2 regions of the Lysinibacillus sp. OF-1 genome follow, and region 1 is predicted to be linked to the other one. Evidence: riboswitches for the same ligand, from Rfam matches in the RefSeq annotation. Region 1 holds a riboswitch; the other holds the start of a gene.
What was found. A riboswitch is a leader RNA that binds a small molecule or an ion and turns the genes downstream of it on or off. The one in region 1 is predicted to bind thiamine pyrophosphate.

Region 1 (17,166 bases):
ATACCCTCCTGTGATTTACGATGAATTTTCATCATACAGAGCGTGTACTTAGCTGGCAGTTTTAGCTCTGCTAAAGATGTCTCAATAATTGGTGAGTCTTCAGGAACAGCGATTTTAAATAGACGATTATTTAAATCATATTGCTTAATAATTTTTTTTGGTGAAAGTTTATAGCCTTCATTTGTTTGTGTACGGTTTTGATCCTTTGGTAATAGAATATTACGTACAAGCACTAAATAAGTAATTCCAGCAATCATCCCAACAATACCAATAGGGGTCACTTCAAAAAAGCCCAGTTTATTATAGCCTCGATCAACCAATAACTGACTGACAATTAAATTGGTTGGTGACGCAATCAGTGTCATCAGACCAGAAAGACTTGCTACATATGAGAGTGGGAGTAGAAACTTAGACGGACTAACTTTCATACTAATCGCTATACTTACAACGATTGGCATCATTAATGCTACGGTACCAGTATTGCTCATAAAGGCACCAACAGATCCTACAATAATAAGCAGTAGCACAAATAATTTCAGCTCACTATTGCCCGACCATTTAAGTAAGAGTTGCCCTGCCATTCCTGCTAGACCTGTGCGTAATATTCCAGCGCCCACGACAAATAGCCCTGCAATCATTAAAACGACAGAGTTTGAAAAACCAGCTAATGCCTCCGTTGGCGTTAGAATATCCGCAATGACAAATGCTAGAAGTGACACAATCGCTACAAGATCTGCTCGTATTTTATTGGTCACAAATGCAAAAATTGTTGCTCCTAAAATAAGAAATGTTAATGTAAGCTGCACATCCATGAATTCCTTTCTAACATTAATCATTGTAATTATCGTCAGCAAAAAGGGTGTATTCCATTGCTATTTTTATTATAGCTTACCTAGAGCTACATATGATGAAATTCACCATCTTTTCAAAATTAAAAAAAGTGCGGCATCCAACCACACTTAAAAAAATAATTCCACTATTTTTGATAAAGATGATGCTCTTTAATATAGTCGTAACAAGCAGTAGGCAAGAGGTATCTCGGCTCTCCCCCCATCGCAAATTCCTCACGAATATAAGTAGAGCTAATTTCCATCGCTAGCCCTTTATCTATCAGATGGAATCTACCATCATCATTATTTCTTAAAATGGGAGAACGACTAATCGTTGATAGCATATCGATGCCATGTCTAGCCATTACAATAAATTTATTCTCCGCAACTAATGCGTCACCTTTTTTCCACAATCCCGCGCCGATATCCACTAATAAATCAGCGCCCATGATAAAATGCAATTCATCCTCTGGATGTTTTTCTCTAAAGTATTTCATCGTGTCATAAGTATAGATGTTCCAGCCTTCTTGGTCCATCTCATAGGAATCTGCAATAAAACGATCATCCTTAGCAATGGCCAGCTGTAGCATATTCCAACGATGAGTATCTGCTGTTTTTATCGTTTTATCTTTACGTTTGTTTGAACAAGGTAAAAAAATGACTCTATCTAATTTACAACGGTGCGCGACTGTGCTTGCTGTCCAAAGATGAACATTGGTAATAGGATCAAAGGATGAACCATAAATACCTATTCTCGCCATTGTAGCTACCTCCTATCTTGTGAAATTTTTTCTTTTATGTCCTGTATGCTTGCCATTTTATTGTCCCAACATGCTTGACTTAAATCGACAGGATACTCTTCGGGATTCATTGTTCGTTTATATTCACACCACAGTAAATGTAAATTTTCTTTCACATATGCTTGTGTTTCTTGAATTGTAGGTTCCTCATAAACTACTTTTCCGTTTTCTACGATGCTTTCATGTAAATCTTTTGCAAAAAAATTCGTTACAAATTTACTAATATACGTATGAACAGGGTGGAACATTTTCAATCTTTCTTCTTGCTCTATGTTTTCTCCCTCTAATGCAATATAGTCTCCTTCAGCATGACCATTATCCATATTAATAATACGGTAAACACGTTTACGCCCTGGTGTAGTCACTTTTTCAGGATTTGCTGAAATTTTAATGGTATCTACCATATCTCCACTTTCGTTTTCAATTGAAACTAATTTATATACCCCGCCAAGAGCTGCCTGATCATAGGCTGTAATAAGCTTCGTTCCGATTCCCCAAGCGTCAATTTGTGCACCTTGCGACTTTAAATGCATAATTGTATATTCGTCCAAATCATTCGAAGCCATAATTTTTGCTTCTGTAAATCCTGCAGCATCTAGCATTTTTCTTGCCTGTTTTGAAAGATATGCTAGATCACCACTGTCTAAACGAATACCAATAAAATTAATGTGATCTCCTAGCTCCTTTGCTACACGAATCGCATTAGGAACGCCCGAACGTAACGTATCATAGGTATCTACTAAAAATACACAATCTTTATGTGCCGCTGCATATTTTTTAAATGCAGTGTACTCATCCCGATAGGTTTGAATCATTGCATGGGCATGCGTTCCTGACACGGGGATACCGAATAATTTTCCTGCTCTTACATTACTTGTTGAAGAGAATCCACCTATATAGGCAGCACGAGTTCCCCAAATAGCTGCATCAAATTCATGTGCACGTCGAGTACCAAACTCCATCACGACATCCTCACCTGTCACTTGTTTAATGCGTGAAGCCTTTGTCGCAATCAACGTTTGATAGTTCACAATATTTAACAAAGGGGTTTCAATTAATTGGGCTTCTGCCAATGGGGCTTCAATTCGTAGGATAGGCTCATTCGCAAAGACTAGTTCTCCTTCCCTCATCGCCTTAATCGATCCAGTAAACTTAAGCTCCTGTAAATATTGAAGAAATTCCTCTGGATATTTTCCTTCTTCTCGTAAATATTGAATATCACTTTGAGAGAAACCGAAGTTATTAATAAACTCGATAGCTTTTTTTAAGCCTGCAAATACCGCATACCCATTGCCAAATGGAAGGTTTCTAAAATATAGCTCAAAAACAGCTTTGCGTTGATGAGCCCCATCTTGCCAGTAAGTTTGAACCATATTAATTTGATATAGATCTGTGTGTAACATAAAACTATCGTCAGCATATTTCATGTTTTTCCCTCCATTCATGTCAAATCACAGTGGCGCCAAGTGTATGCTCGAAATGTCCTAACGCCCACTCATGGCCTGTTTGATTAAAGGAGGCGACAGCATTCTTATGAACGACGACTTCGAACCCTTTATTATAAGCATCGACTGCTGTATGAAGAACACAGATATCTGTACAAACGCCGATTAAGTGAAGCTTAGTAATGCCTCTTTCACGTAGTTTCAGCTCTAAATCTGTCCCTGCAAAAGCTGAGTAGCGCGTTTTATCAATGTAATAGACATGATCCTGCTCTTTATGTGCTTCGTACAACGGTTTTAAAGCGCCAAATAAATCTCTGCCTTTTGTATTTCGAATATTATGTGGTGGAAATAGCTTTGTTTCTGGATGATAAACATCTCCTCGTTCATGAACATCGATGGCAAACACCGTAAACTCACCATTCAATATAAATTCCTTCGTTAAGCCTACATTTGCTTGCTCAAGCAGCTGGCCAGGCTCTCCACAAGTTAAGGCTCCATCAGATGCAACAAAATCAACTGTATAATCAATATTAATTAATGCTCGCTTTTTCATCATCTCATCACTCCGTTTTTAATTAGTAATAGCTAAATTACAAATTACTACATTTAAAACAATCAGGAAAGACGGATCTTTCCTAATGATAAATGGACTCCACCATTTCAAAATTATTAAATCTATATAGTTGCGAAGGTCTGAATGAATTTCGTTTGGTTTTCTTCGGTTTGCCTTCCTCATCTAATATTTTTTCGATAAAAGGTAATTTGGGTGCTTTTGTAAAGAACACCGAATCATTAGAAATTCGAGGATCTTCCCCAACTGTTAAAAGTACTCGCTGTAATTCTGACAAAGTGAATGCTTGTGGTAAAAAATTTTTAGCAACGGTTGTTTGAATCATATCTCTTTTAATAAAATTCAACGCATCTGTAATAATTTTTCTATGATCGAAGGCTAGTTGAAGTGTAAATACACTTTCTATATCAAACAGTTCTACCTCAGCCGCATCATCATTTGCTTGACGTTGTTCAATATATGTCTCAGGAACAATTGCGTAAAATGCATTTGAGATCATCCAACCACGAGGATCTCGATCGATTTGATCATAAACACCAAAGTGTTGAACATGCAAACCTTCAACATTGGTTTCTTCTTTTAATTCTCGTTTAGCTGCGATATAGGCTGTTTCTTTTTGATCGGCATCTACAAATCCTCCTGGGAGTGCCCATTTCCCTCCTTCAATATTCGGATTTCCATCAGCATCCTTAGCCGCACGCTTAATTAGCATAATCTTAAGCGTCATGTTGGGCGGCGCCTTTTCTTCTGTTTTCTCTGACGTAATTGTAAAAATGGCAATATCTGCGGTATATCCATCAGGTGTTTGATATTTTGAAGAATCATAATGCTCAAGCACTTCTTCCTCAGTACGGAATTTTGTCATTGTATAACCCCTTTAATTGATTACAAGGTTAAGTAATTTGTAATTCAATAATTACTATTTAATTGTATTATAATCTTCCTTCAAGGTAATTGCAACTCAATTTTAAAAAAGCATAAATAAAGCTTCCTCAGCCTTATTTATGCCCATTTTTTATCGATTATTCAACAGAATGCCGTTTTGTACAACAACTTGCCCATTTTTGATAACTGTATGTGTATGGTTCATACCATAGAAATATTGTAACTGCTTATAGTTGGCAACATCTAAAATAAGTACATCCGCTTTTTTATTCGCTTCCAAGGAACCTATTTGTTTGCCTCGATTTAATGCATAAGCTGCATTAATCGTTGTCGCAGTTAACACTTCCTCCAATGTCATTCCCATATGCATACAGGCTAAATTCATAATAAATGGTAAACTCATTGTCGGTGATGATCCCGGGTTAAAATCTGTTGATATTGCTACAGGCACCCCTTCATCAATCATTAGACGTCCTCTTGCATATGGTGCACGTAAAAAGAATGCAGTTCCTGGCAGTAATACAGCAATTGTGCCCGCTTCAGCCATTTTTAGAATTCCTTTATCAGAAGCAACCAGCAAATGCTCTGCCGAAATAGCTCCCACCTCGGCAGCAAGCTCCGCTCCTTGATAAGGCTCGATTTCATCAGCATGTATTTTCGGTGTTAAGCCAAGAGCTTTGCCAGCCTCTAAAATGCGCTGAGATTGCTCTGGTGTAAAGACACCCTTTTCACAAAATACATCATTAAATTCTGCCAGTTTTAGCTCTGCCACCTTGGGCAACATGTCATGGATTACAACATCAACAAATTCATCCTCACGTTCCTTATAGTCGCGTGGTACTGCATGCGCACCCATAAACGTACTAACAATATCAACGTCATGTGTAGCTTGTAATTGTTTCGCTACCTCTAGCTGCTTCTTTTCCGTATCCCAATCCAATCCATAACCTGATTTTGCTTCAACAGTTGTCACACCATGCTTTAAAAATACATCTAAATGCTGCATCGTCTTTTCATATAATTCTTCAAAGCTGGTTTCTCGTGTACGCTTTGTTGTAGCATGAATACCGCCACCTGCGTTCATAATTTCCATATAGGTAGAACCATTAAGTCTCATATTAAATTCTTGTTCACGTGTTCCACCATGCACTAAATGGGTATGACAATCCACTAAACCTGGCATCACAATCTTACCAGTAGCATCAATAATGTCTGCTTTCCTTACTAAATCAGGGAAATCTACTTCCAGTTGTTCAAAAGCTCCAACAGCTACAATACGATCTTCTTCAATTAGTACACAGCCATTTTCTACTACCGCAATTTCCTGCATTTGTTCTTTCGTACGCGGTCCTTGTGCATTACTTCTCAAAGTAATTACTTCATTGGCATTTCTAATTAGAATGGTCACTTCACATCACCCTTTAACATTGGTATATGGACACCTTTGTTTTTTGCCGTATTAATCGCAATCTCATAGCCTGCATCAGCATGACGGGCAACACCCATGCCAGGGTCCGAAATCAATACTCGTGCGATTTTTTCAGCAGCAAGCGCCGATCCATCCGCAACTAGTACTTGACCTGCATGCTGTGAATATCCCATTCCTACACCACCGCCATGATGCACACTCACCCAGCTCGCACCACTAGCAGTATTTACAAGCGCATTTAAAATTGGCCAATCCGATACTGCATCCGAACCATCCATCATCCCTTCTGTTTCACGATTTGGTGATGCGACTGAACCTGAATCTAAATGATCACGCCCAAAGACAATCGGTGCTGACACTTCACCATTCGCAACCATTTCGTTTACCTTTAATGCAAAGCGATGACGATCACCATAGCCTAACCAGCAAATACGAGCTGGTAACCCCTGCCATTTAACCATTTTTTGCGCCATATCAATCCAATTGACTAGACCTTCGTCTTCAGCGAACATCTCTTTCGCAAGTGCATCTGTTTTATAAATATCCTCAGGGTTTCCTGAAAGAGCCGCCCAACGGAATGGTCCCTTTCCTTCACAGAATAGTGGACGAATATAGGCTGGTACAAAGCCCGGGAAATCGAAGGCATTCGTTACACCCATCTCTTTGGCATAGGCACGAATATTATTTCCATAATCAAATACTTCTGCACCTGCATCTTGAAACGCTAGCATTGTACGAACATGCTCTGCCATTGTTTCTTTCGCTTTGTGCTCATACGTTTTAACGTCCGATTTCCGAAGTGCTAATGCTTCTTCAAATGTCATGCCATTTGGTACATAGCCATTAATCGGGTCATGTGCAGATGTTTGATCCGTCACAAAATCCGGAATAATCCCTCGATTTAACAGCTCACGATTGACATCTGCACAATTCCCTACAAGACCAATAGAAGCTGGCTCTTTCTGATTACGTAATTTATCGACTAATGCAATGGCTTCATCCACAGTCTCCACGATGTAATCACAGTATCCTTCTTTTATTTTACGTTCAATGCGGGCACGATCCACTTCAACGACTAAGATTACAGCGCCTGCCATTTTCCCAGCTAACGGCTGTGCACCACTCATACCGCCCATACCACCTGTTAGGATGAATTTACCACGTAAATCCGCAGTGCCAAATACCTTCTTCCCTGCTTCTACGAATGATAAATAAGTTCCCTGTAAAATGCCCTGAGCACCAATATAAATCCAGCTACCCGCAGTCATTTGCCCATACATCATTAAATCTCTGTCCTCTAATTCATAGAAATGATCCCAATTTGCCCATGCAGGTACTAGGTTTGAATTGGCAATTAATACACGGGGAGAATGCTCATGCGTACGGAATACAGCTACTGGCTTCCCTGATTGAATCAGCAGTGTTTCATCATTCTCTAATTCTTTTAAAGAAGCAATAATTTGTTCATAGCTTTCCCAGTTACGAGCAGCCTTTCCAATACCACCGTACACAATCAGCTCATCTGGGTTCTCAGCCACCTCTGGGTCTAGATTGTTCATTAACATACGCATTGCCGCTTCCTGTGTCCATCCCTTACATGTTAGTTCACTTCCACGTGGTGCACGAATATCTGTTTTGAATACCATAAAAACACGCTCCTTTTCATAAAAATACTATTAGTTTGAAAGTGTAGACACTAAAATAAAGACTGAATATTCAGACTCAAAAGCATATAATTATATCCAAAGCAGAGGTGACTCGGATTAACGAGTCTTGCCTCAGCCTTTGCTATTTCATTCAACCCTATTTACACATACTCATTTACTAGATCATTACTTGCTAGTAAGTATTTCGCCAATGCTTCAATTTCGTCACCAATTGGTTGATCCGCTAATAAAGGTGGACAGAATTCACGCACTTTCTCTAAGAATTTACGTGTTGTTGGAGATAATTGCTCTTCCGCCTTATCTAAATGGATTGCCTGAGAAGCACAAATTAATTCTATTGCGATAACGCGAGCCGCATTGTGAACAATCTGACGTACTTGACGGGCCGATGTTGTTCCCATACTTACATGGTCCTCTTGGTTACCTGATGTAGGAATAGAATCCACACTAGAAGGATGAGCTAATACTTTATTTTCTGAGACAATAGAAGCTGCTGTATATTGTGCAATCATTAGTCCACATTCAATCCCAGGGTTTGTTGCCAAGAACGGCGGCAATCCTTCGTTAAGATGTGGATTTACCATACGTTCTGTACGACGTTCTGAAATATTAGCCCATTCACTTACACCAATCTTCAAAAAGTCCATTGCCAAGGCAATTGGCTGACCATGGAAATGACCACCCGATAGTACCTCACCACTTTCTAAAACAATCGGATTATCTGTAGTCGCGTTCATTTCAGTTTGAACACGATTCTCCGCGTAGAAAAAGGACTGCCAAGAAGCACCGTGTACTTGCGGAATACAGCGTAGCGAGTAAGCATCCTGCATGCGAATTTCGCCTTGCTTTGTGACACGTTTACTACCATCAAGCCACTTACGAATACGTCCCCCCACCAGTTCTAATTCTGGATGTGGCCTTACTGCTAATAGCGCTGGATCAAATGCTGACGTAATGCCCTTTAAAGCTTCTAGCGTCAAGCTTGCCGCCATATCCGCCGCAAGTCCAATTCGTTCAGCTTCATTGACTGTTAATACACCAATTCCTGTCATAGCTTGCGTACCATTAACAAGTGCCAGCCCCTCTTTAGCTTGAAGTCGAACTGGTGTTAACTCCGCTCGTTGTAGCGCCTCGCTTCCACTCATAACTTCTCCGTTAAACTCCGCCTTACCTTCTCCCACTAGCACTAATGCCAAATGCGATAATGGCGCTAAATCGCCGCTTGCTCCCACCGAACCTTGTGACGGAACAATCGGATGCACCCCTTTATTAATAAACTCCAATAACAGCTGTACGGTTTCCTCACGAATGCCAGAAAATCCTCTAGCTAAAGCATTGGCACGTAACACCATCATTGCACGTACAACATCAGTAGGGAACGGTTCACCAACACCCGTTGCATCAGATCTTAATAAATTCAGCTGCAATAGCTCAATATCCTCTTGCTCAATTTTTATATTGCTGAGTTGCCCAAAGCCTGTATTCACTCCATAAATCGTTTGTCCTTCAGCTAAACGTTTCTCGATACGCTCTCTACTTAAACGAATACGTTGTAAACTATCGACAGAAAGTGCAACTGTTGCTTGCCCCTTAACGATTTCCTCAATTTGTTGTCTTGTTAATGTATTGCCATCAAGCTCGATGATCGATTTCACATGACATCCTCCTATTCCCTATCTAACTATGTAAATAAAAACTCCTCATTTATTGGTCGTAATATTAAAAACTTCAGCATTAAATTCCATTTAAGCGTTTTCATTGTACAAGTGGTTTCTGCTGATGATTTATTACTCTATTTACATTGTACTCACTACTTTTTTCAGAATATAGAGAATTTTAAAAGAGAAAAGAAGATTTTTTTCAGATTCCTATGTTATTTTTAATAATATAATCGTATTTTTATATGAAACTGGAATATTTTATAGGAGTTGATGTAATGAAGCTATTATTAATTGATCGTGATCCTACCGACTTGGCAGGCATAAAGTGGTTTTTACATACCTATTTCCCTGGAGACGTCTTCATTGAAATGTGCACAAGTATTTCAGAGGTGCCCCAAAGAATTCGATTATTTGAACCGGACGCCATTCTGTTAAATATCGATCTATTTCCTAATAATCGCTTAACGGCTCTTTATCGGGATTTACAAAAGCTATCTGGTGCCATTCTTGCAATGACGACAGAACCTTTATTTAAAAATGCATTGAAGGCAATAGATTTACAAGTGGCCCATCTCTTTGTAAAACCCATTGATTTAGAATTATTAAAACAAAAGCTCACAACCATTTCTCTTCGCACACCACAGGTCACGGAATATGCACAGGAGACTACAAATGATTCCTTTTATTATCAATTATTTTTAGATAACAAATCTAGTTCAATTGAGACGACCATACATTTCACAATGATGGAGCCAGAACATATCGAAACTTTTAATAAGCTTTACAATTGGCTACAACAAACACCTATCCACTTCCATATGAAAACCTACCCTCTGTCCAATACAATTGTATGCCTTTTTCAAACAAGTGACATAAAGATGGTAGAAAAGGATGTCCGTGCACTTATGATGGAATGGCGGTTAATTAGTAATAGTTCTTTAAATATTGGCATTTATGATGGGCCACCGACAACCATCAAAAACATGTATACATTAACAAAGCGCGCACTACATCAAAGCTTTTACGAAGGCTTTGGTCATATTTTTTATGCAAGCAAACAAATTGAAACACAGCCCTTTGATCCCTTATTAACACCAGAAGAGCAACAATTGTTAATCAGTAGTTTGGAAGACGGAAACCTTGAAGCCGTTAAAACATTTTTATACCAGCTATCTAATGAGGGAATATATTATGAGCAAGATGATCTACGTATTCATTTAACAAGTGTTCTAGCACAAATTCGACGCTTTATGTTGAAATATAAATTACACGAAAAAGCAGTTATCGAGCAAAGCTATCGTCAGCTATTTCACTTAATCATTGAACATCCTATATTTTATACAATTCTCAATGGCATTATTTCTTTCACACAAACATTAATTGAATTAGCGCGGGAAGCTCGAATGGAGAAACGAGCCGATTATGTTGAACTAGCTTTAGAAATAATTGATCAACAATTTAATGATAGCTCCTTGTCCCTGCCCTTCGTCGCCCATAAGCTCGGAATCAGCCCAAATTATTTAAGTACCATTTTCTCAAAGAAGCAAGGCTTACCATTTAAACGCTATTTACAGCAAATAAGAATTCATCATGCTACTAACATGCTGCTAGAAACGGATTTTTCCATTAGTGAAATTGCCCATTTAAACGGTTTTGATGATCCTAATTATTTCATTAAAATATTTAAACAACAAATCGGCATAACGCCTAATCGATATCGAAAAAACTAAAAGATAATTGATTGAAATAATTTTCAATTAGTCCATTTTATTTTCAATAAAGGTTTTTACAATGTAGTCATTATCTTAAAATTCATGTCATTTTCATACCTAATATTTTTTAAAAACGAGATTAGAAAAGTGAAATTTCTGGTGAAAACTATGTATAAAACGCCTTTCCTTCGCATATATTTATAGTTTATCTTTAAATATAAAAATTCTTTAACGATAATAATTATAATGTACTAGCAATTCTATTTTATATTTGTTATAGTTATAGATGAAGAGTTTGACTTATATTTTTTTCAGGAGGTAAACTAATATGACAAACGCAAATGATCGTAGCCGTCGTTTTACAACAGCAGGTGGCGCTCCAGTAGTAAGTAACCATGACTCTATGTCAGCAGGTCCACGTGGTCCTCTTTTACTTCAAGATGTATGGTTAGTTGAAAAATTAGCAAATTTTAACCGTGAAGTAATTCCTGAACGTCGTATGCACGCTAAAGGCTCAGGTGCATTTGGTACTTTTACTGTAACGCATGATATTACTCAATATACAAAAGCGAAAATTTTCTCAGAGATTGGCAAGAAAACAGAAATGTTCGCACGTTTCTCAACAGTTGCTGGTGAGCGTGGTGCTGCAGATGCTGAGCGCGATATTCGTGGCTTTGCCCTTAAATTCTATACAGAAGAAGGAAACTGGGATCTAGTAGGGAACAATACACCTGTATTCTTCTTCCGCGACCCATTACACTTTACAGATTTAAACCATGTCGTTAAACGTGATCCACGTACAAATATGAAAAACGCTAACTCCAACTGGGATTTCTGGACTCTATTACCTGAAGCGCTTCACCAAGTGACAATTGTAATGTCTGACCGTGGTATTCCAGCTGGTTACCGCAATATGCATGGATTTGGTTCTCATACGTATAGCTTTATCAATGCTGAAAATGAGCGTGTATGGGTTAAATTCCATTTCCGTACAGAGCAAGGTATTAAAAACTTAACAGGTGCTGAAGCTACTGAAGTTATCGGTCAAGATCGTGAATCTTCACAACGTGATCTATATGAAGCTATTGAAAAAGGCGATTTCCCTAAATGGAAAATGTATATTCAGGTTATGACAGAGGAGCAAGCTCGTGAGCTTCCATACAACCCATTTGACTTAACAAAAGTATGGTATAAAAAAGACTTCCCATTAATTCCTGTCGGTGAGTTCGAGTTAAATAAAAATCCGGATAACTACTTTGCAGAAGTTGAACAAGCTGCATTCGCACCATCTAACATTATTCCTGGTATTAGCTTCTCACCAGATAAAATGTTACAAGGTCGTATCTTTGCATACGCAGATGCACAACGCTATCGCCTAGGTGTAAACCACTATATGCTGCCAGTTAACGCACCGAAATGTCCATTCCGTACCTTCCATCGTGATGGTGCAATGCGCTTTGACGGCAACCTCGGTTCTACATTAGGCTATGAACCAAATAGCTATGGTGAATGGGAGCATAACCTAGACCATAAAGAGCCTGAATTACGCATTGATGGTCATGCAGGTATTCACGACTTCCGTGAAGATGATAACAATTACTTTGAGCAACCAGGTAAACTGTTCCGTTTAATGACTACAGAAGAGCAACAACGTCTATTTGAAAATACAGCGAATGATATGGCTTCTGTTGAAGAATTCATCAAACGCCGTCACATCCTTCACTGCTATTTAGCTGACCCAGCATATGGTGAGGGTGTCGCAAAAGCGATGGGTCTTTCGTTAGAAGGTATGGACCTTACAAACCCATATGTAAAACAACCAACTAACGTTTAATAGTCCACTTATTATTGATATCCAAATTCAACTTTTACTCCATGTGAATCTGTCATTCACATGGAGCTTTTTTATGATTAGAAAAGGCTTATGTCTATACTTTGACATAAGCCTTCCTTAGTGTTGAAAAACAAAACAGTCAATTGAAAGGGAGAAATGGATTTCCGTTGCAGGCTACTTGCTTTCCTGTGGGCGAGCGCCGAGCCGCTTCCTCCGCTACCGCTCCGTGCAGGGGCTCGCCTGTCTCGCTCTCCCACGGGAGTCAAGTAGTCTTCCACTCCAACCCACAAAAATGGTACCTTTTTAGCAAAGGTTTTCAAATAAAGTGAAGGTTTTTGCTACTTATTTTATGGAGGATGATTGTCATTCATCACTTCTCCATATTGAAAATAAGAGCCTATCCCCTCTAAGAATACAGATAATGGGCTATTTGATCGCTATACTACTATGAAAAAAAGTAAAGACACTTTGCAGAATGGTTGATTGGAGTGGAGCGAGCGTAAGTGAGTGAAGTGGCTCATCGGACGCCCCTGGAAAGGGCGCTGGCGGAACGGAAATCAACCTCTCACCTTGCAAATTTGCTTTTTCTGCCGTTGACATCATCTTTTTTCAACAACATGAAAGGCTTATGTCTATACTTTGATATAAGCCTTCCTTCATTATTGATAAATCTGACTCCCCGCTTTTTTAAACTCCTCTGCCTTTTCCTGCATACCTTGATGAATAGCTTCAGTCGTATTTAAATCTTTTTCTTTAGCATAATTACGAATATCCTGTGAGATTCTCATACTACAGAATTTAGGGCCACACATTGAGCAAAAGTGCGCTGTTTTCGCCCCCTCTGCTGGAAGCGTTTCGTCATGATATTCAACCGCACGTTCTGGATCTAATGATAGATTGAATTGATCACGCCAGCGGAATTCAAAGCGTGCTTTTGACAATGCATCATCCCGTTGTTGTGCACCTGGGTGTCCTTTCGCTAAATCAGCTGCATGGGCAGCAATCTTATAAGTAATAACTCCTACTCGAACATCCTCACGATTAGGTAAGCCAAGATGCTCCTTCGGTGTCACATAGCAGAGCATCGCTGTACCAAACCAGCCAATCATCGCTGCACCAATAGCTGAGGTAATATGGTCATATCCTGGCGCAATATCTGTTGTTAATGGGCCCAATGTATAGAAAGGCGCTTCCTTACAAACTTCTAATTGCTTGTCCATATTCTCCTTTATCAAATGCATCGGTACATGACCTGGCCCCTCTACCATCACCTGAACATCATGCTTCCAAGCGATTTGTGTTAATTCACCCAGCGTTTCAAGCTCTGCAAATTGGGCCTCATCATTGGCATCTGCAATGGAACCTGGGCGTAAGCCATCTCCTAAAGAAAAAGCAACATCATATGTCTTCATAATTTCACAGATTTCCTCAAAATGTGTATAAAGGAAATTCTCTTGATGATGAAATAAACACCACTGTGCCATAATTGAACCACCACGTGACACAATGCCTGTTACACGATTTGCTGTAAGAGGTACATAGCGTAAAAGAACACCCGCATGTATCGTGAAATAATCAACCCCCTGCTCTGCTTGCTCAATGAGCGTATCACGATAAACTTCCCACGTTAAATCCTCGGCTATGCCATTTACTTTTTCTAAAGCCTGATAAATGGGCACCGTTCCCACTGGCACTGCAGCATTTCGAATAATCCATTCTCTCGTTGTATGAATATGTTTACCAGTCGAGAGATCCATAATATTATCGGCACCCCAGCGTGTAGCCCATGTCATTTTCTCAACTTCTTCTGCTATTGACGACGACACCGCGGAATTTCCAATGTTTGCATTGATTTTCACATGGAAGTTGCGACCAATAATCATCGGCTCTGCCTCAGGGTGATTAATATTAGAAGGCATAATAGCCCGACCTGCTGCAATTTCTGAACGAACAAATTCAGGATCCATGTTTTCACGTATCGCCACAAACTCCATTTCCGGCGTTATCATTCCATTTCGTGCATAGTGAAGCTGTGTTACATTTTTACCCCTTTTTGCACGTAAAGGCTTCCGCTCCAATTCAGGGAAAACATTTTCTTGAATGCGCGGATCATCAACACGACGAAAACCGTTATCCTCAGGTTTAATCGTACGCCCCTCATATTCCTCAACATCTCCTCTTTCTTCTATCCATGCACGTCGCAAAGCAGGCAGACCCTTTGTAATATCAACGTGATAATTCGGATCTGTGTATGGACCACTCGTATCATATACTCGAATAGGGGCATTTTTTTCATCCCCAAAGCTACCAGTCGTTGGGCTTAATGCGATTTCACGCATAGGTACTAAAATATCTGGACGTGATCCTTCCACATACACTTTTTTGCTTCCTTCAAAGCTAGACATAATCGTAATGTTCTTTTCACTAACTACTGACATGAGCTACTTCTCTCCCTTAAATGTAATTTGATACAAGGACCGAAAATCTAGCTCACTCCAACAAATAAAGAAAGGCCGAATCCAAAATATTTTTTTGGATCCGGCCATGAATGTAAAGGTCTAGTAATTGCACACGACATACGATGCAATAGCTTCTTAACTTTCCCACGCTGGTATGAGCCAGATCAGGTCCAAAGGGTCAAGAAACTTCTAAGCGTTTCCCTCTCAGCCTGACTCATCAGACTCCCCTAGTTAATACTATTTAGTTTGATGCTAGTGTAGCAGATATTTCTAAGAGATGGAAGTTTTCCATTCAATATTTTAAAATTTTCATCCAACTAAGTAAATAATACTTCCGCAAGATAAATCACGATCGTTACTGTTAGACAGCTCACAATGGTTGAAAATAAAACAGTTTGCGCAGCTGTAGCTGATTCCACATCGTATTCTAATGCTAGACTAGAGCTATTGCGAGATGTTGGGAAGGCACTGGCTATAAACAGAGATTGTGCGACAACTCCATCTAACCCCAATACATAAATAATGACCAATGCTACAGCTGGTCCGATAACTAATCTTGTAAAACAGCTAACAAAAACAGTTTTATTAAACATAGATTTGATTTCAAGCTGTGATAATTGTGCGCCTAATGTAATTAAGGCTACAGCAATAAATCCATCTGCGACATGCTCTACAGGTATTTTGATAAACTCCGGTATACCAATATTAAAATAGTTCATAGCGACACCAATAATTAGCGCATGAATAATGGGCATTTTAAAGAAATCTTTGATGATTGTCATACCCGATTTCGTAGAGGAAATTAAATTGTACAAACCATATGTATAAGTTGTCATATTTTGAAATATAACGAGCATGACCTGAATGGCTACACCAATAGGTTGTGTTACAAAAATCATTTGGGCCACTGGAATACCATAATTTCCAGAGTTAATGAGCACAACACTATTTTTAAAGACGGCTGCCTCCGTTTTGGCCAAACCAAGCCCTTTCGCTAAAAAATGACTGAGTATCATTTGACTCCCAATAAAAAGCACAATAAATAACCCGACTTCTCCCAGAACAGACAGCTCTACACGTGTTTCATATAAATTCACAAAAACAGCGGCTGGCATAAAGCAATATGTAATAAGCTGAGACAATGCTTTTAAGTTAAAACGAAATTTCTTTTGTAGTATAGCGCCAAGTACAAGCAACACTAAAATAGGTGCAACAATTTGAAAGAAAATCATTCCGAGATACATCATATTGATGACCCCCTTCCCTTCATTATAGTAGTGCTGAATGGCTAACAGGTCAATGTCTCTTCCCTTCACCATTAAGAAAGACTGCCTATATATTTTAGGCAGCCTTTTTCTTTACGCTAGCTTAAATCGATTTACGACTTCTTGCAGTTCATTTGATATATCATTCATATTTTGAATAGACTCTGCTACTTTTTGTAACTCTGCTTGTTGATCCATTGCAGAAGCACTTACTTGTTCAGCAGAGGCAGCTGTTTCCTCTGAAATAGCAGATATACTTTGAATGGCCATAATTGCTTGATTTTTATGCTCTAACATACTAGATAGCTTACTCATTAGTTCACTAATGGAAGCTGCAATTGAACGTGACAAGTCACTGCTATCTTTAAAGGCCATTTGTGTGCTTTGTACGGACTCATTTTGAGAATGCATTAAATCTGCATTCGAAGCAATAACAGCTACTGTTTGTTGGGAATTTTCGAGAATACTTTCTACCGTACTCTTAATAATTTCTGTTTCATTTTTAGATTGCTCTGCTAGCTTTCTTACTTCCTCTGCTACTACTGCAAACCCTTTTCCATGTTCGCCAGCACGAGCTGCCTCGATACTTGCATTTAAAGCTAACAAAT
Region 2 (17,166 bases), 2.1 Mb from region 1:
AGTGTCTGAGCAAATTTTGTATGTGCTAGAGGAAAATGCAGAGTTATCGGCTTCTCTTGTACGTAAAGCAATCCGTGCGCAGCAAGTAAGAGAAGCGGCTCGTAAAGCGCGTGAGGACGCTCGGAATGGCAAGAAAAGCAAAAAAGGTAGTACGATTCTATCAGGCAAATTAACACCAGCTCAGTCTCGCAATGCGGCCAAGAATGAGTTGTATTTAGTTGAGGGTGATTCTGCGGGTGGTTCTGCCAAACAAGGTCGTGATCGTACATTCCAAGCGATTTTGCCTTTGCGCGGTAAGGTCATCAACACAGAAAAAGCCAAGCTACAGGACATTATGAAAAACGAAGAAATTTCAACAATTATCCATGCGATTGGAGCAGGTGTTGGCACGGATTTTGCTGTGGAGGATTCAGCCTACGATAAAGTAGTGATTATGACCGATGCGGATACGGACGGGGCACATATTCAAGTCTTGCTCTTAACGTTCTTCTATCGTTATATGCGTCCACTCATTGAAGGAGGCAAAGTCTATATCGCTTTACCACCACTTTATAAGGTATCAAAAGGTACTGGTAAAAAAGAAGTGATTGAATATGCTTGGACAGAAAACGATTTACAAAAGGCCATCCAGAAAGTTGGAAAGGGTTACATATTGCAGCGCTATAAAGGTCTTGGTGAGATGAATGCTGACCAGCTATGGGATACGACAATGAACCCTGAAACACGGACATTAATTCGTGTCACAATCGAGGATGGTGCACGTGCAGAGAGACGTGTCACGACGTTAATGGGTGATAAAGTAGAACCGCGTCGTAAATGGATCGAAGCCAATGTTGACTTCGGTATGGAGGATGATTCAAATATTTTAGAAAATGAATTCATCCAACAAGAGGAGGACCAAGCATGAGTAGTACAGAAAAGTTTCAAGATTTACCGCTAGAAGAAGTGATGGGTGATCGTTTTGGTCGCTATAGTAAATATATTATTCAAGACCGCGCGTTGCCTGATGCACGTGACGGTCTTAAACCAGTACAGCGTCGTATTTTATATGCAATGTTTACAGAAGGCAATACACAGGATAAACCGTTTCGAAAATCCGCAAAAACTGTCGGGAACGTAATCGGTAATTACCATCCGCACGGTGATAGCTCTGTTTATGAAGCAATGGTACGTATGAGTCAGGACTGGAAGGCACGTCATATGCTTATTGAGATGCATGGTAACAATGGTTCGGTTGATGGTGATCCTCCAGCTGCGATGCGTTATACAGAGGCGAGACTGTCTGCTATTGCTGGTGAAATGCTACGAGATATTGGCAAGAAAACGGTCGAGTTTGTACCAAACTTTGATGATCAAGATATGGAGCCGACTGTTTTACCTGCACGTTTTCCAAACTTACTAGTCAATGGCTCTACAGGGATTTCGGCTGGCTATGCAACAGATATTCCCCCGCATGCGCTAGATGAAGTGCTAGATGCTGTGTTAATGCGCTTAGACAAGCCGAACGTGACAGTAGATGAATTAATGACTGTGATTAAAGGGCCGGATTTCCCGACAGGTGGGATTATCCAAGGGGTAGATGGCATCAAAAAGGCTTATGAAACAGGTCGAGGTAAAATCATTGTCCGTGCGCAAGCCGTAGTAGAACCGATCAAGGGTGGCAAAGAGCAAATTGTCATCACGGAATTACCATATGATGTGAATAAAGCGAATCTTGTGAAAAAAATTGATGAGCAACGTGTAGATAAACGTTTAGAGGGTATTGCGGAAATCCGAGATGAATCAGACCGTACAGGCTTACGTGTTGTAATTGAGCTGAAAAAGGATGTTCCGGGAAAAGGAATCTTACAATACCTATTTAAAACAACAGATTTACAGGTAGCTTATAATTTTAATATGATTGCTATTCATAATCGTCGTCCAACGATGATGACATTGCCATTATTGCTAGATGCCTATATTGCGCATCAAAAAGAAGTGGTGACGAACCGTTCGATTTATGATTTACAAAAGGCAAAGGATCGTTCTCATATTGTAGAAGGGTTAATAAAAGCACTCTCCATTTTAGATGAAGTGATTGCGACAATCCGTTCTTCTAACGATAAGAAGGATGCGAAGCTTAATTTACAAGCGAAGTTTGATTTTACAGAGGTACAAGCCGAGGCGATCGTTAGCTTACAATTATATCGTTTAACGAATACAGACATTACAGAGCTTCGTCAAGAACAAGACGAGTTAAATAAGTTGATTGCGAAGCTAGAAGGAATTTTACAAAGTGAAGCCAAGCTTGTACGTGTCATTAAACAAGAGTTACTAGAGATTAAGAAACGCTTCACAGAGCCACGTCGCTCGAAAATTGAGCAGGAAATAGAAGAAATTAAAATTACGCTAGATGTCCTTGTGCCAAGTGAAGAGGTTGTGGTGACGGTGACAAAGGATGGCTATATTAAACGTACATCCACACGTTCACATGCCGCTTCCAATGGTCAGGATTTTGCGATGAAGGATTCGGATTACTTATTGTATGAAGCAACCTTAAATACACAGCATCATCTGTTACTGTTCACAAATCGAGGCAATTATATTTACCAGCCTGTTCATGAGCTACCTGATATTCGCTGGAAGGATCTTGGACAGCATATTTCAAGTATTGTGCCAACAGGGGAAGATGAGTCTATTATTGCAGTGTATGGCTTTGAAACATTCGAACAGCCAAATACGTATATTTTAACAGCTACAAAAGATGGTCAAATTAAACGCTCCCCACTGGCAGATTATGCGGTGACGCGTTATTCGAAGCCAATAAAAACAATGAATGTTAAAGCGGGCGATGCGATGATCTTTGCATCGTTTGTGACAGATGATGTGGAACTGATGTTAACAACGGATACAGCCTATGCGATTCGTTTCCCACTGGAAGAATTACCAGTTACAGGGGTGAAAACAGGCGGTGTCAAAGGCATCACGCTAAAGGATGGAGAAGCCTTAGTCGGTGTCAATGTGCTACAGCCTGATGTTACACAATATGTGGTAATCGTCACACAGCGTGGAGCCGTGAAGAAAATGAATGTTGCAGAAGTTGAAGTGGCAAGTCGTGCAAAACGTGGTCTAAAAGTATTAACAGAATTAAAAGCAAATCCTCACCGTATTGTGGCAGTTATTCAAGCAACGAATGAGGAGCAAATAGTGATTGAAACGGAAAAAGGTGTACAAGAGCTCATTGATGTCCAAACATTGACGCGTGCTGATCGCCATTCCAACGGTTCGTTTAAAGTGGATATTGCAACAGATGGGGCTATTTCCCATGTTTTAACGGCTAAAAAAGAACAGAAACTAAGCTAATGATAAGCCCAGTCTCTTAGGAGTGCTGGGTTTTTTTACGAGAGCAGTCGTTAGTCAAAAATAGCATCTTGTCATTTTAGCGTAACTATGGGTATAATAATCAACGAAAAGTTCATAGCACAAGAATGTAGGGGGGCTAGTAGTTGCTAGCTGAGATTGTGTCCGATAGACGCTGACCCTTTGAACCTGATTTGGCTCGTACCAGCGTAGGGAACATCTATTCAAAAAAGCAAAGTTTTGAAGATTGATTGCAATACGTCTGGGAGGAATCCTAGGCGTTTTTTTATGTTTTCAAGCAATATCTTGCCAAACGCATACGCTTTCTTTCTGGTGACAACATTCAATCATGAACACTTTCACATTATCAACTAGGAGGACTTCGCATGAAAAAATGGTTATTTATTCTAGTGGCTGCACTTTTAACGTTAGTGGGCTGTAGTGACAAGGAGGACAAGCAGGCTACTGATCAGCTGAAAAAAGTATCAGTGGTCTTAGATTGGACACCAAATACAAATCATACAGGACTGTATGTCGCAAAAAAACTCGGTTATTTTGAGGAGCAGGGCTTAGATGTTGACATTATTATGCCTGGGGAGGCAGGAGCCGATCAGCTTGTTGCTTCTGGCAAGGCAGAGTTTGGTGTGAGCTATCAGGAAGGGATTACACAGGCTCGTGTGCAAGATGTGCCTCTTGTCTCCATTGCTGCTATTATTCAACATAATACATCTGGCTTTGCTTCTATTGCATCAAAAGGTATTACATCACCAAAGGATTTCGAAGGTAAAACCTATGGCGGTTGGGGGGCTCCACTAGAGCAAGCTGTCCTACAATCATTGATGCAAACAGAAAAGGCAGACATTCATAAACTAGATATCGTCAATGCAGGAGATTTAGATTTTTTCACGATGATGCAAAAGGATATTGATTTTGCTTGGATTTATTACGCGTGGACAGGTATTGAAGCTGAGCTACGGGGTGAAAAGATTAATATGCTGTACTTAACAGATTATAGTGATCAGCTGGACTATTATACACCTGTTCTAGCTACAAATGAAAAAATGATCCAGGACAATCCTGACCTAGTTCAAGCGTTTGTGGCGGCTGCATCGAAGGGCTATGAATACGCCATAGCACATCCAAGTGAGGCGGCTGATATTTTAATAGAAGCGGCTCCCGATTTAGATCAAGCGTTAGTGCATAAAAGTCAGGAATGGCTAGCCGATAAATATCAGGATGATGCCAAGCAATGGGGAGAGCAAAAGTTTTCTGTATGGGAAAACTATGCAAAATGGATGTCTAGCAACAACGTGTTAGAGGGCGAATTTAATGCGAAACAAGCCTTTACAAATGATTTCTTACCTAAAAAGGAGGCCAAATAAGATGGCGAATTCATTAATCAGTGTTCAAATCATTCCAAAAACAGAGAAATTTGAGGATGTTATACCGTATGTCGATGCGGCGATTGCTGTGATAGATGCTGCTGGTGTGAAATATGAGGTACATCCGTTGGAAACGACGATGGAAGGTGAGCTGTCAACGTTGCTGCAAATCATTGAAAAAATGAATGACAAGATGATTGAGCTTGGTGCTATCAATGTCATTACACAAGTGAAAATATTATATCAGCCAACTGGTATAACAATGGATACATTAACGGAGAAATACCAGTAATGAAACAAGCTTTGCAAAAGGGAAGGACGATTATTTTTATCGCCTTCCTCTTATTCGTGTGGGAGCTCATTGTGCATGTGGCTGAAGTTCCTCATTGGTTATTACCTGCACCAAGTAGTATTTTGTTGGAAGCTTTTAAAGCCTATCAAACCTTTTTACCACATGCTTGGGCTACGATGCAATTAGCCTTATTAGGACTTGCCATTGGCATTGCCTGTGGATTAATGGTGGCGATTGTCTTGCATCGATTTACATTTATTCGGGAGTTGTTTTATCCGATTTTAATTATGTCGCAAAATATCCCTATTCTTGTCTTAGCGCCATTGCTCATTATTTGGTTTGGCTTTGGTTTATTACCAAAGCTCATCATTATTTGCCTCGTGTGCTTTTTCCCCATTGTTATTGCGGCAATGGACGGATTTCGGCAAACAGCACCTGAGTTAAAGCATTATTTTGCCATGGTTGGTGCTACAAAGGCGCAAACTTTTTGGAAGCTCGAATGGCCTCATGCATACCCAACGATTTTTTCAGGTGTAAAAATTGCTGCGACGTATAGTGTGATGGGCGCTGTTATTGCGGAGTGGCTTGGTGCAAAAAAAGGAATAGGCGTTTATATGACCTTAGCACAGTCCTCGTTCCGCACTGATCGTGTATTCGTAGCCATTTTTGCGATTGTTTTATTAAGCTTACTGTTGTTTAGCAGTATTCGCTTACTTGAAAAATTCATGGTGAAGGGGAGAGGCTATCATGCTCAGCATTCAAAACATCGCTAAATCCTTTGATACCCTGCAAGTTCTTGAAGATGTATCCTTTGACGTTAAAGATGGAGAGTTTGTGGCCATTGTTGGTCCCTCTGGCAGTGGTAAGAGTACCCTTTTTCAATTAATTGGTGGCGTTTCTACGATTGATCAAGGGTCCATTTTATTAAATGAAGAGGACATTCAGCGAAAAAGAGGAACGATTGGTTATATGCCTCAGCAGCCTTGTCTACTACCTTGGCGCACGATTTTAGAGAATGTCACACTCGTAGAGGAATTACAGCATCAACCAAATGCTGAACGTGCTATAGAGTGGCTTGAAAAGGTGGGGCTTGGTTCATTTATCCATGCTTATCCAAACGAATTGTCAGGCGGCATGCAACAGCGTGTATCTTTTATACGTGCGATGGTCAGTGATAAGCCTATTTTATGCTTAGATGAACCATTTTCTGCGCTGGATGAATTCACCAGACTGGAAATGCAAGCGTGGCTATTATCCATCTGGGAAGCCTATCGTAAATCAATACTATTTGTCACGCATAGTATTGAGGAAGCACTCTTTTTAGCGGATCGGATCCTTGTTTTAAGCAAACGTCCTGCGACGGTTAAAAAGGAAATCATTGTGCCTTTTGAAAGACCCCGAAAAGAGGAAATTCGTCATTCAGCAGCGTTCACCGAGTTAAAGCAACAATTATTTATGTACTTACAAGAAGAAAAGGGTGATATGTTTGTTGATTGATGCTCATATTCATTTGGATCAGTATCGAGATGAGGAAATTCCAGCCTTACTTGAAGAGGTAGAGACGGTGATTGCGGTTAGCATGCAGTTGTCGTCCTGTAAAAGAACATTGCATTTATCGAATAACTATCAGCCAGTGAAAGCCGCTTTTGGCTTTCATCCGGAACAGCCTTTACCAAATCCAAGCGATGAGGAGGCATTATTTGATTGGATCCGTTCACATAAAGAACATATGGTAGCTGTTGGTGAGGTCGGTTTACCTTATTATTTAAGACAACAGCAAACGATAGATGACCGACTTTATGTGGCTCTATTAGAGCGTTTTATAGTCTTGGCAAAGGAATTGGATAAGCCAATAGTGTTACACGCTGTCTATGAGGATGCTAGCATCGTTTGTGATTTACTTGACAAACATCAGCTTCGCCAAGCACATTTTCATTGGTTTAAAGGGGATGAGGCTGTGGTGAAACGCATGATTCAGCATGGCTATTTTATTTCGATCACCCCTGATTGTTTGTATGAACAAGAAATTCAACAGTTGATACAAGCTTATCCCATTGAACTAATGATGGTGGAAACGGATGGTCCTTGGCCTTTTGAAGGACCGTTTACAAATAAACGTACATCTCCGTGGATGATGCATTCGACCATTGAGGTCATAGCGTCCATCAAGGGGTTGTCGACACAGGAAGTGGCTCAAATTATCACGCAAAACACCAATGCCTTCTATCGGCTTTAAAAGAAAAAGCAGTATAGGGAACGTTAGTCGTCCTTATACTGCTTTTTATGTTTTGTGAAATCATGATCGAGTTTCTCATTCTTTGTTTTTGTTATGCGCTCGTGTGTACTGAAGGATATAGATTGACGTTTTTTTTCAACATCCTTGCCGACAGTTCGTTTAATATGCATCCGTTTCTTTTTAGCCCTTGATTGTGACATGAGCATAACCTCCAATCTTTTTCTCATTCTATAGTAGCGAATAGGGAAGAAAAAGTAAAACCTCGTAAGCGAGATGCTTACGAGGGTGTTGAGTGATTAGTGAGATACGTCCTGTACAGAAATACCTGTGTTTGCTTTAACGTCAACTTCACGATACTTCGCGTCATCCGTTTCTTTAGAAAGTAATGTACCGATGAAACCACCAAGGAAACCAAGTGGTACAGAGATTAAGGCTGGGTTCGTTAACATGATTAATGGTTCACCAACGAAAATCGCCTTACCTTCAACTGGATTCCATACGTTTGGTGAAATAGCAACTAACACTAATGCAGAAATTAAACCTGTTAACATCGCCGTTACAGCACCAGCTGTATTAAAGCGTTTCCAATAAATTGTATAGATAATAACTGGAAGGTTAGCAGATCCCGCAATACAGAATGCTAGAGATACTAAGAATGCAACGTTTAATGTTTGTGCGCCAAGTGCTAATAGGATAGAAATAACAGCGATTGTAATGGAACCAATGCGAGCTGCAAGAACTTGCTCTTTTTCTGTAATTTTACCCTTTTTGATAATTTGTCCATAAATATCATGAGATAGGGCAGATGCACCTGAAAGTACAAGGCCTGCTACTACCGCTAGGATTGTTGCGAAGGCTACCGCACAAACGAATGAGAATAGGATGTCTCCACCAAGTGCTTCTGCAAGCAGTGGGGCAGCCATGTTACCAGCAGCGTTTGCAGCGATAATATCTTCTTTCCCAACGAATGCTGCTGCACCGAAACCTAAGAAAATTGTTAGAACGTAGAAAATACCTACGATCCAAGTAGCCCAAATAACCGATGAACGAGCTGTTTTTGCGTCTTTTACTGTAAAGAAACGCATTAAAATATGTGGAAGACCCGCAGTACCCAATACTAAGGCAATTAACATAGAGATTGTATCAAGTCCATTTGTGTATTTTAGACCTGGATTTAAATAAGCAGCACCACTATCAGTAGCTGTTGTCATTTCTGTAAACATTGTCGAGATACTGAAGCCGAACTCTTTTAATACTAAGAACGAAATAATCACTGTACCAAGCATTAACAGACAAGCTTTGATGATTTGCACCCAAGATGTCGCTGTCATACCACCGAATAATACGTATGTTGTCATCATGAAACCTACGATTAACACGGCAATCCAGTAGTCGATTCCTAAAAGTAATTGAATAAGTGCTCCTGCACCAACTAGTTGTGCAATCATGTAGAATAAAACAATTGTAATCGTGCTTAAAGCAGCTGTTCCACGAACTTTTGCATTATTGAAGCGCGCTGTAATCATGTCAGCTAATGTAAATTTCCCAAGGTTACGTAATGGCTCAGCAACGATGTATAACACCACTAAGTAAGCTACTAAATAACCAATAGAGAAGAAGAATCCATCAAATCCAAATAATGCGACTGCACCAGCGATACCTAGGAAAGAGGCTGCTGATAAATAGTCTCCAGCGATAGCTAGTCCATTTTGCCAGCCTGTTAAGCCACCACCTGCCGTGTAGAAATCACTTGCGGAAGATGTACGTTTAGATGCCCACCATGTAATAACTAATGTTAAACCAACTATGGCTACGAAGAAGAATATGGCTGTAAAACTCATTCCGTTACTCATCGGCGGCCACCTCCGTTTTCGTATTCAGCGATAATCGCTTTTGCTTCTCTATCAAAGTTGTTTGCCTTAGCTACATATAAATGACATAACCCCCATGTCATGATGAATAGCCCCGCTGCATAGATCCACACCCAAGTAATTTCCCCAAATGCCTTTTGATGTAGAATTGTCGTGTACGATGTCAGAATTGGTAACAACATGTATGCCAATAAAAATATGACAGTTATAGACCAAAGAAAAGAATTTTTTCTGCGTACAAGAGATTTAAATGATTCTTGGTTTGCAATTGCATCATAGTCAATCACGATACCTTTTTTTGCCTGATTGTTCGCCATTAACATTCCCCATTTTGTGTATATTTTTTCTACCTCAAGACTTGATTTTGCTAGTTTAGTGAATTCACATTTTCATTTTATGAAACAGTTCACAAAATTGCAATACATTTCAGAAAAATTATGCAAAAAAAATTTTTCAGAAAATAGTCCTGAGAGAGAAAAAATGGCACAAACTCAAGAATATAGGGGGTTTTAGAAAATTCAGATAAATAAATAAAGCAAAGGGAAATCTAGATTCTTGACAAAAATAGAAGGGTAAATTTACAAGAAAATCTTGTTTTTTCAATTAAAATTAAACACCATTTACCTAGTGGGAATTGGATTTTTTCTGTTTTTTGGAAGAGAAATAGTATTGTTCAATAAATAAATTAGTAGATATTGAATAACAAAAAAGGCGAAAAACTCGATGAAAAATCGAATTTTTTGCCTATTTTTTTGCATTTTTTGAATTGGAATTCATTATGCAAGAGGTGAATAAATATTAATGAGAAATATCAGAAACAGATACGCCTGTATTCGCTTTCACACGAATTTCTTGATAAATACGTTCAGCTTCTTCCTGTGGTACTTTGCTAGCTGTCAAAACTGTACCAAGGTACCCAGCAATAAAGCCTAATGGAATCGTAATAATCGCAGGAACAGCAAGTGGTACAAGCGGTTGACCAACAAAGATGGCTGCACCTTCAATGGGGCTCCAGACATTCGGTCCCATTGCGCCTAAAATTAAACAGGACACTAAACCCGTTACCATAGCTGTTACAGCTCCTGTGGAATTAAATTTCTTCCAATAGATTGTATAAAGGATCACAGGTAGGTTGGCTGAGGCACCGATACAAAAGGCAAAGGATACTAGGAACGAAACATTTAAGCTTTGGGCAAACAATGCAAGAATAATAGACACAATCGCAATCGAAATAGAGCCTGTACGTGCAGCTACAACCTGTTGCTTTTCAGTTAATTTCCCTCCTTTTATGATTTCTCCATAAATATCATGAGAAATAGCAGAAGCCCCCGTTAACACTAAGCCTGACACAACAGCTAAAATCGTCGCAAAGGCTACGGCGCCAATAAATGCCATCAAGACATCTCCGCCTAAATAATGCGCTAGAAGTGGGGCAGCCGTATTACCAGCCTTACTTTCAGCAAGAATTTGATCTAATCCAACAAAGTTTAGCGCACCGAACCCTAAGAAGATCGTTAGTGAGAAGAAAATAGCTGTAATCCAAGTTGTCCAAGAAATAGAAGAACGTGCTGTCTTGGCATCTTTTACGGTAAAGAAACGCATTAAAATATGTGGTAAACCTGATGTTCCTAAAACTAACGCCATCATCATCGAAACGGAGTCGATTGTACTTGTGTATTTAATCCCTGGCACAAGGAATTCTTCCCCATGATCCATTGCAATTGTGTCAAACATTTTCATAAGAGAGAAATCAAATTTCATTAACACTAATACCGCTAATAGACCTGTCCCAAATAATAACAAGCTTGCTTTAATAATTTGTACCCATGAAGTTGCTGTCATGCCGCCGAACAATACATACGTTGTCATCATAACGCCGACAATTAACACAGCAATCCAATATTCAATTCCAAATAGTAGTTTAATTAATGCACCAGCACCTACAAGCTGTGCAATCATATAAAGAATCACAATAATAATTGTACCTGATGCAGCCACGCCACGAATTCGTTTTTCATTAAAACGAGCCGTTAACATATCTGCTAATGTGTAACGCCCCAAATTACGCATAGGCTCAGCAATGACATAAAGAAGCACTAAATTTGCTACAACATAGCCAACAGAGAAGAAGAAACCATCAAAACCAGTTAAGGCAATCGCACCAGACACCCCAAGAAAGGCAGCTGCTGATAAATAGTCACCAGCAATCGCAAAGCCGTTTTGCCACCCCTTTAATCCACCACCGGCTGTGTAAAAATCAGCTGCCGAGGAAGTGCGTTTTGCTGCAATATAGGTAACGACAAGTGTTAATCCAACAATGGCTAAAAAGAAACCTACAGATACAATATTCATTTAGTTACCACCTTTCGCATGATACTCGGCTAGCACAGCCGCCGCAGCTTTATCGAATGAAGCAGCTTTTTTTACATATACTGTACAGAGCACAATGGTCATGATAAATAACCCTGCAGAATATACCCATACACCCGTAATATTTCCGAATAATTTTTGTTGTAGTACAGGTTGGAAGGCAAGGATCGGAAGCAAAATATAAAGAATTAGAAACACTGCTGTAATCGAGAAAAGAAAGGTATTTTTCTTTTTCACAAAGGTATTAAACGATTCCATTGCCTCAATTGCATGATAATCAATTGATTGAGCCTGTTTTTCACTAGAAACATTCGCCATTATTATTCCCCCTAAAGTTATATATTTCTGTTTTAAACGACATATTTCTTTTTCTTTCGTCGTTATATTCACTTATTTTATGGGGGATATTCTTATAATGCAATACTAAATTTTGAGTTTTTATAATTTTTAGTCAGTTTAGTTACGTAGAAATAACATAGAAATATTAAGTGTTTAATAGAATAAAATGGTATTAAAGAGAACGAGAATTTCGAGTGAAATAATATTATTGAAATAGTTTGTTGCTGATAAAGTTGAATGTAGGAGAAAATATATTCACAAAAGAGAATTTTCTGTATTTTATTATTCTTCTATTAAAACCCAGAGAAGTGTAAAAGGTAGAAATAGTTTGTTATATAACAACCGTTCTTTCTCTTGGGAAATAACGAAAATAATAAAAAAAAGCTTTCAAAAAAATTTTGAAAAGGATGTGTCATTTGGAAGATGTAGTGTAATGAAATACCAGAATCAGTTAATGTTCACATGTTATACAAATAGCAATCTGGGTGTAAGTCCATTACCTTGTATTTGGCTTCTAGAATGAATAAAATAAGATGATGAAATGAAGGGAAGTGGTACCGCAAATGAAAAAGAAAAGTATACTGCTCGTTTTAGTTCTAGCATTCAGCAGCATTTTAGCTGCTTGCGGAAGCTACAAATTTGAGCCAACTGTAAACATTGAGGTCCAAGATTTCAATGTAATGAATCAAAAAAGTGAACAAGTGAGCCTAGAAGATTTAAAAGGTAAGCCTTGGCTAGCAATGTTTATTTTTACAAACTGTACGACAATCTGTCCGCCAATGACATTTAATATGACAGAGGTCCAGCAAGCACTACAGGATGAAGGCCTTGAGGATTATCAAATTGTCGCATTTAGTGTAGATCCAGAGGTGGATAAGCCTGAGGTATTAACGAACTATTTAAATACGTATAATGTTGTCGATGAAAGCAAATGGCAGCTATTAACGGGCTATCAACAAAAATTTATCGAACAATTTGCACGTAAATCATTCAATTCATTAGTCAAAAATGATCCAAACTCAGACCAAGTCATACATATGTCGAGCTATTATTTAGTGAACGCAGACGGCACAGTTGTAAAAGACTATGATGGCGCGACAAACGTACCAGTTGAAACTATTGTTGGAGATATGAAGGCACTCATTAAGGAAAGCAAATAACACAGAGGTCCATGTGACTTCTGTGTTTTTTGTTGTCGAGAAAGAATTCACCTCCAAAGATTGGATTCGTCTCGATTTTCTTTCTCAATATTGCACAGAATAGCATTGTACTTTATGGTTGTATCCATAGGATGGTTCAATAACTTAAACTATTCAACTAATTAAAGGAGGGATTATTTACATGACTAAACAGGACCAACTACACACCATTAAAGAAAATTTTATCAACTGTCAAAAGGTACTATTGGCCATTGGTGATGAAACACGTCAATCTATTTTACTTGTTTTAATGGCTACGGATTGTCAAACAGGATTACGTGTAGGCGAAATCACAGAACAAACCCATCTGTCTAGACCTGCTGTGTCACATCACCTTAAAATTTTACGTGATGCCGGTGTTATTTTAATGCGTAAAGAAGGGACAAAAAACTTTTATTATATAGATATACGCACAAAATTAGGTTTACTAAAAACACTTGTTACGGATATTGAGACGCTATTAAAGGAATTTTATTGAGAATACGATAAGTTATTTGGAGGAATAAACGATGAAAGCAATGGTTATCAATCAATATGGCAAAGCCCCGATGCAGTTAGCAGAAATACCTACACCTGAAATTGGTGAATATGAGATACTTGCAGAAATTCATGCCGCTAGTATTAATCCTATTGATTTTAAAATACGCGATGGGAAAGTGAAGTTGTTAATACAATATAAAATGCCTCTAATCCTTGGAAATGATTTTTCGGGAGTTGTGGTAAAGGTTGGCACAAAAGTAACTCGTTTTAAAGTGGGCGATGAAATATATGCACGTCCACGTAAAAGTAAAATCGGTACTTTTGCCGAATTTATCGCAATACATGAAGATGATATAGCCCTAAAACCTAAAAACTTGAGCTTTGAGGAAGCTGCATCCATCCCTCTCGTTGGGTTAACTTCATATCAAGCATTACATGACATCATGCACTTACAAAAAGGACAAAAGATTTTAATTCATGCAGGGTCTGGTGGTGTAGGCACTTTTGCTATTCAACTGGCTAAAGTAATGGGTGCCACAGTAGCAACAACTGCTAGTGAAGCTGGTGCAAACTTAGTCACATCTCTTGGTGCAGACGAAGTGATCAATTACAAGACAGAGAAGTTTGAAGAAATATTGGGAAATTATGATGCCGTCTTTGATACACTTGGGGGTGAGACGCTTGAAAAATCTTTCGGGATCATCAAAAATGGAGGGAAAATTGTTTCTGTTTCTGGCATGCCAAATGCCCGTTTTGCTAAAGAAAATGATTCAGGATTTTTCAAAACCCTATTATTTTCAGCAGCAAGTTATAAACTGACTGCACTTGAAAAGAAGCATCATGCGCAATATTCCTTTTTATTTATGAAGCCAAGCGGTGATCAATTACGTATAATTGCGGACTATATTGAATCTGGTAAAATCAAACCCGTCATTGATCGAACTTTTACATTTGAAGAAGCTCAAAAAGCGATGGAATATGCTGAGTCTGGAAGGGCAAAGGGGAAGATAATTGTGAAAATCAAGTAGTCATCTAAGCTATCTTGGTTGCTATTGATCTAAATTATTAAATGTATAGAAGGGTGTTTCCTTCTTATTTAATGGCCAATTTAACTAGTTTTCGGAGTGACCACGCTTAATATGAACATGGTGAAGGAAATATAATGGTGTTGGCACATGCTTCCAAAAATGCCTATGCTAGAAAATGATATTTCGATCTTGATGATTCCTTCGTTGTTTTTTCGCTGAATTTACATTGAATATTTTGGCATAAATAGATTTTCCTCTTACAAGCTCAAACTCATTAAGCAATTTATGCAAGTGCTTATGGCCAAAAGCTAGCTGATGTATAGAGGTAAATATGAAAGAAGCTGTGATTGCAGCTTCTTTTTTGCAGTAAATAGCACTTTATTTGAACGTATAAGATTGTAGCCCTTGTATCATCATTCGACTGATGGACTTTGTGAGTTCTTCTAATGAACAATCGAATTTTCCTGCTAACCAATCTTGATACATCGACATTAGCCCACCTACTAAGAAATGGACACGTAATACAAATTCTTGACGTTCTTGACTGGGATGAATAGTTTCTTGAAAACTAATGATTTTCTCGATCAGAATGTCTTTTAATTTCACGACAAAGCAAGAGGCCCCCTGTACAAAGATTAACTTTCGGTAAAATTCAATATCTTGTTGTAAAAAGTCCACCATTTTTAAAAAGAAAGGCATCGGATTTTGAATGATTTCGACCGCTTTAAAATCATTCAGAAACTCTACCATTTTGCCCATTAGTTCATTTTCAATTTCCTCAATAACCGCCAAAATATCCGAGTAATGAGCATAGAATGTTCCTCTACTTACTTCAGCTCGTTCAACAATATTTTTTACGGTGATCTTTTCTAAATCCTTCTCCAGCACTAATTCTACAAATGCGTGCCTAATCATTTTTCTTGAGCGAATTGCGCTTTTGTATTCTGCTTTCCCACTCATTTTTTTGCACTCCTAAAATATTTTTCTAAAGTTGAACACATTGATATGTCAATGTTCAAAGTTGTACATATAGACGAAAATTGAACATTGTCCCGTTTTCTGAGGCTAAGTATACTTGATTTACGAATAAAAGTATACACTTGTATGATTTTATAATCGTTTATCTAGAGGCTAGCATTCTCTAGATAATTATTAATTTAGTAAAGTGAAAGTGAGAGAAATGATGATGAAAAAAATCATGAATTGGCGAGTAGCATCGTTCGTTTTATGGATAGTCATGACAGTCCTTATAGTCGTGACGATGCCTAATTTAGATCAATTGGTTAGAGAAAAAGGGCAAATTACTATTCCCGAAAGTGCTCAAAGCAATATTGCAGAAGATCTGCTTAATCAAATGGATAATGACAGTGGGGAAAGGTATCAAATTATTGCTGTCTTCAATAGTGGGAATGATCAAGCATTAACAAAGGAACAAAAAGAAGAAGTAGGAAAAATCATTAAAGAATTAAAAAAAGAACAAACTCAGCTCGGTATGAAGGAGATTATGACTCATTTAGATAATGAGCAAACGAAAAAACAGCTCATTTCTGAAGATGGAACTACCATTCTAGCTCAGCTTTCTGTTGAGCAGAATAATAGAGAAATTTCTGAGATAACGAAGGAGCTTACTAAAATTATAGATAGTAAAAATGTAGATACCTATCTAACAGGAAACAGTCTGGTAATGGAAGATTTCGTTCAATCCACACAAGAGGGGATTAAGAAAACAGAAATAATAGCGATTATCTTTATTATCACTGTGCTCATTCTTGTTTTCCGATCACCAATAGTGCCATTCGTCTCTCTTTTATCGGTTGGAGTAGCTTACGTAGTGTCACTAGGAATCATTGCACACTTAGTAGATCAGTTTAATTACCCATTTTCGAATTTTACTCAAGTATTTTTAGTTGTTATTTTATTCGGTATCGGCACAGATTATAATATCTTACTCTTCACTCGATTTAAGGAAGAACTGGTGAAGCAGGAAGATCGTTGGAAAGCAGTGCGCAGCACATATAAAACAGCTGGAAAAACGGTTCTGTATAGTGCGCTTGCGGTGTTTATTGGATTTATGGCTCTTTATTTGGCGGAATTCGGGTTATACCGAGCAAGTTCAGCTGTAGCAATTGGCGTAGCTGTACTCTTATTGGTTTTATTGACCTTAAATCCTTTTTTTATGGCTTTACTGGGGAAAAAGATGTTTTGGCCAGCGAAAACTTTTACTGGTCATAATGACAGTAAAATCTGGGGATTTTTAGCGAGGCTATCTGTTTTAAGACCTTTCGTTGCATTAGTCTTTACAGCGATTTTGTGTGTTCCTTTTATCATGAATTCTAGTCATTCTCTAAGCTATAATGACTTGTTGGAAATCGATGATCGTTATGCTTCAAAGCAAGGGATTAATGTGATTGAAGCGCATTTCCCAGCAGGTTTTTCATCACCTACTACACTTGCCTTACAGTCAAATGAAGCACTGGATAATGCAAAATCATTACAAGCATTAGATGAAATAGCTGAAAAGATTTCGCAGATTGACGGTGTATCTAAAGTATTAACAGCTACACGACCAGTTGGAGAAAAAATGGATGACCTATACATCACGGAGCAATCTAAACAAATAAAGAGTGGCT

Region 2: it holds a riboswitch for thiamine pyrophosphate, as region 1 does, so the genes downstream of both, NV349_RS11505 (ABC transporter substrate-binding protein) here and thiC (phosphomethylpyrimidine synthase ThiC) in region 1, are expected to answer to the same signal.

What each region holds. Positions count from the first base shown of each region.
Region 1 is NZ_CP102798.1:245,933-263,098, reverse strand. It holds gene NV349_RS01190 (SLC13 family permease) at 1-812, opposite strand, end outside; gene nadD (nicotinate-nucleotide adenylyltransferase) at 977-1,591, opposite strand; gene NV349_RS01180 (nicotinate phosphoribosyltransferase) at 1,597-3,057, opposite strand; gene NV349_RS01175 (cysteine hydrolase family protein) at 3,077-3,631, opposite strand; gene NV349_RS01170 (NUDIX domain-containing protein) at 3,711-4,511, opposite strand; gene hutI (imidazolonepropionase) at 4,662-5,939, opposite strand; gene hutU (urocanate hydratase) at 5,936-7,606, opposite strand; gene hutH (histidine ammonia-lyase) at 7,768-9,282, opposite strand; gene NV349_RS01150 (helix-turn-helix domain-containing protein) at 9,564-11,018, shown strand; gene NV349_RS01145 (catalase) at 11,329-12,834, shown strand; gene thiC (phosphomethylpyrimidine synthase ThiC) at 13,494-15,272, opposite strand; TPP riboswitch at 15,418-15,532, opposite strand; gene NV349_RS01135 (AEC family transporter) at 15,611-16,540, opposite strand; gene NV349_RS01130 (methyl-accepting chemotaxis protein) at 16,652-17,166, opposite strand, start outside.
Region 2 is NZ_CP102798.1:2,362,866-2,380,031, reverse strand. It holds gene parE (DNA topoisomerase IV subunit B) at 1-907, shown strand, start outside; gene parC (DNA topoisomerase IV subunit A) at 904-3,342, shown strand; TPP riboswitch at 3,462-3,572, shown strand; gene NV349_RS11505 (ABC transporter substrate-binding protein) at 3,726-4,721, shown strand; gene NV349_RS11500 (thiamine-binding protein) at 4,723-5,013, shown strand; gene NV349_RS11495 (ABC transporter permease) at 5,013-5,786, shown strand; gene NV349_RS11490 (ABC transporter ATP-binding protein) at 5,761-6,510, shown strand; gene NV349_RS11485 (TatD family hydrolase) at 6,500-7,249, shown strand; gene NV349_RS11480 (hypothetical protein) at 7,273-7,449, opposite strand; gene NV349_RS11475 (solute symporter family protein) at 7,546-9,090, opposite strand; gene NV349_RS11470 (DUF485 domain-containing protein) at 9,099-9,437, opposite strand; gene NV349_RS11465 (solute symporter family protein) at 9,919-11,472, opposite strand; gene NV349_RS11460 (DUF485 domain-containing protein) at 11,473-11,808, opposite strand; gene NV349_RS11455 (SCO family protein) at 12,393-12,989, shown strand; gene NV349_RS11450 (ArsR/SmtB family transcription factor) at 13,162-13,506, shown strand; gene NV349_RS11445 (NADP-dependent oxidoreductase) at 13,538-14,536, shown strand; gene NV349_RS11440 (TetR/AcrR family transcriptional regulator) at 14,915-15,496, opposite strand; gene NV349_RS11435 (MMPL family transporter) at 15,723-17,166, shown strand, end outside.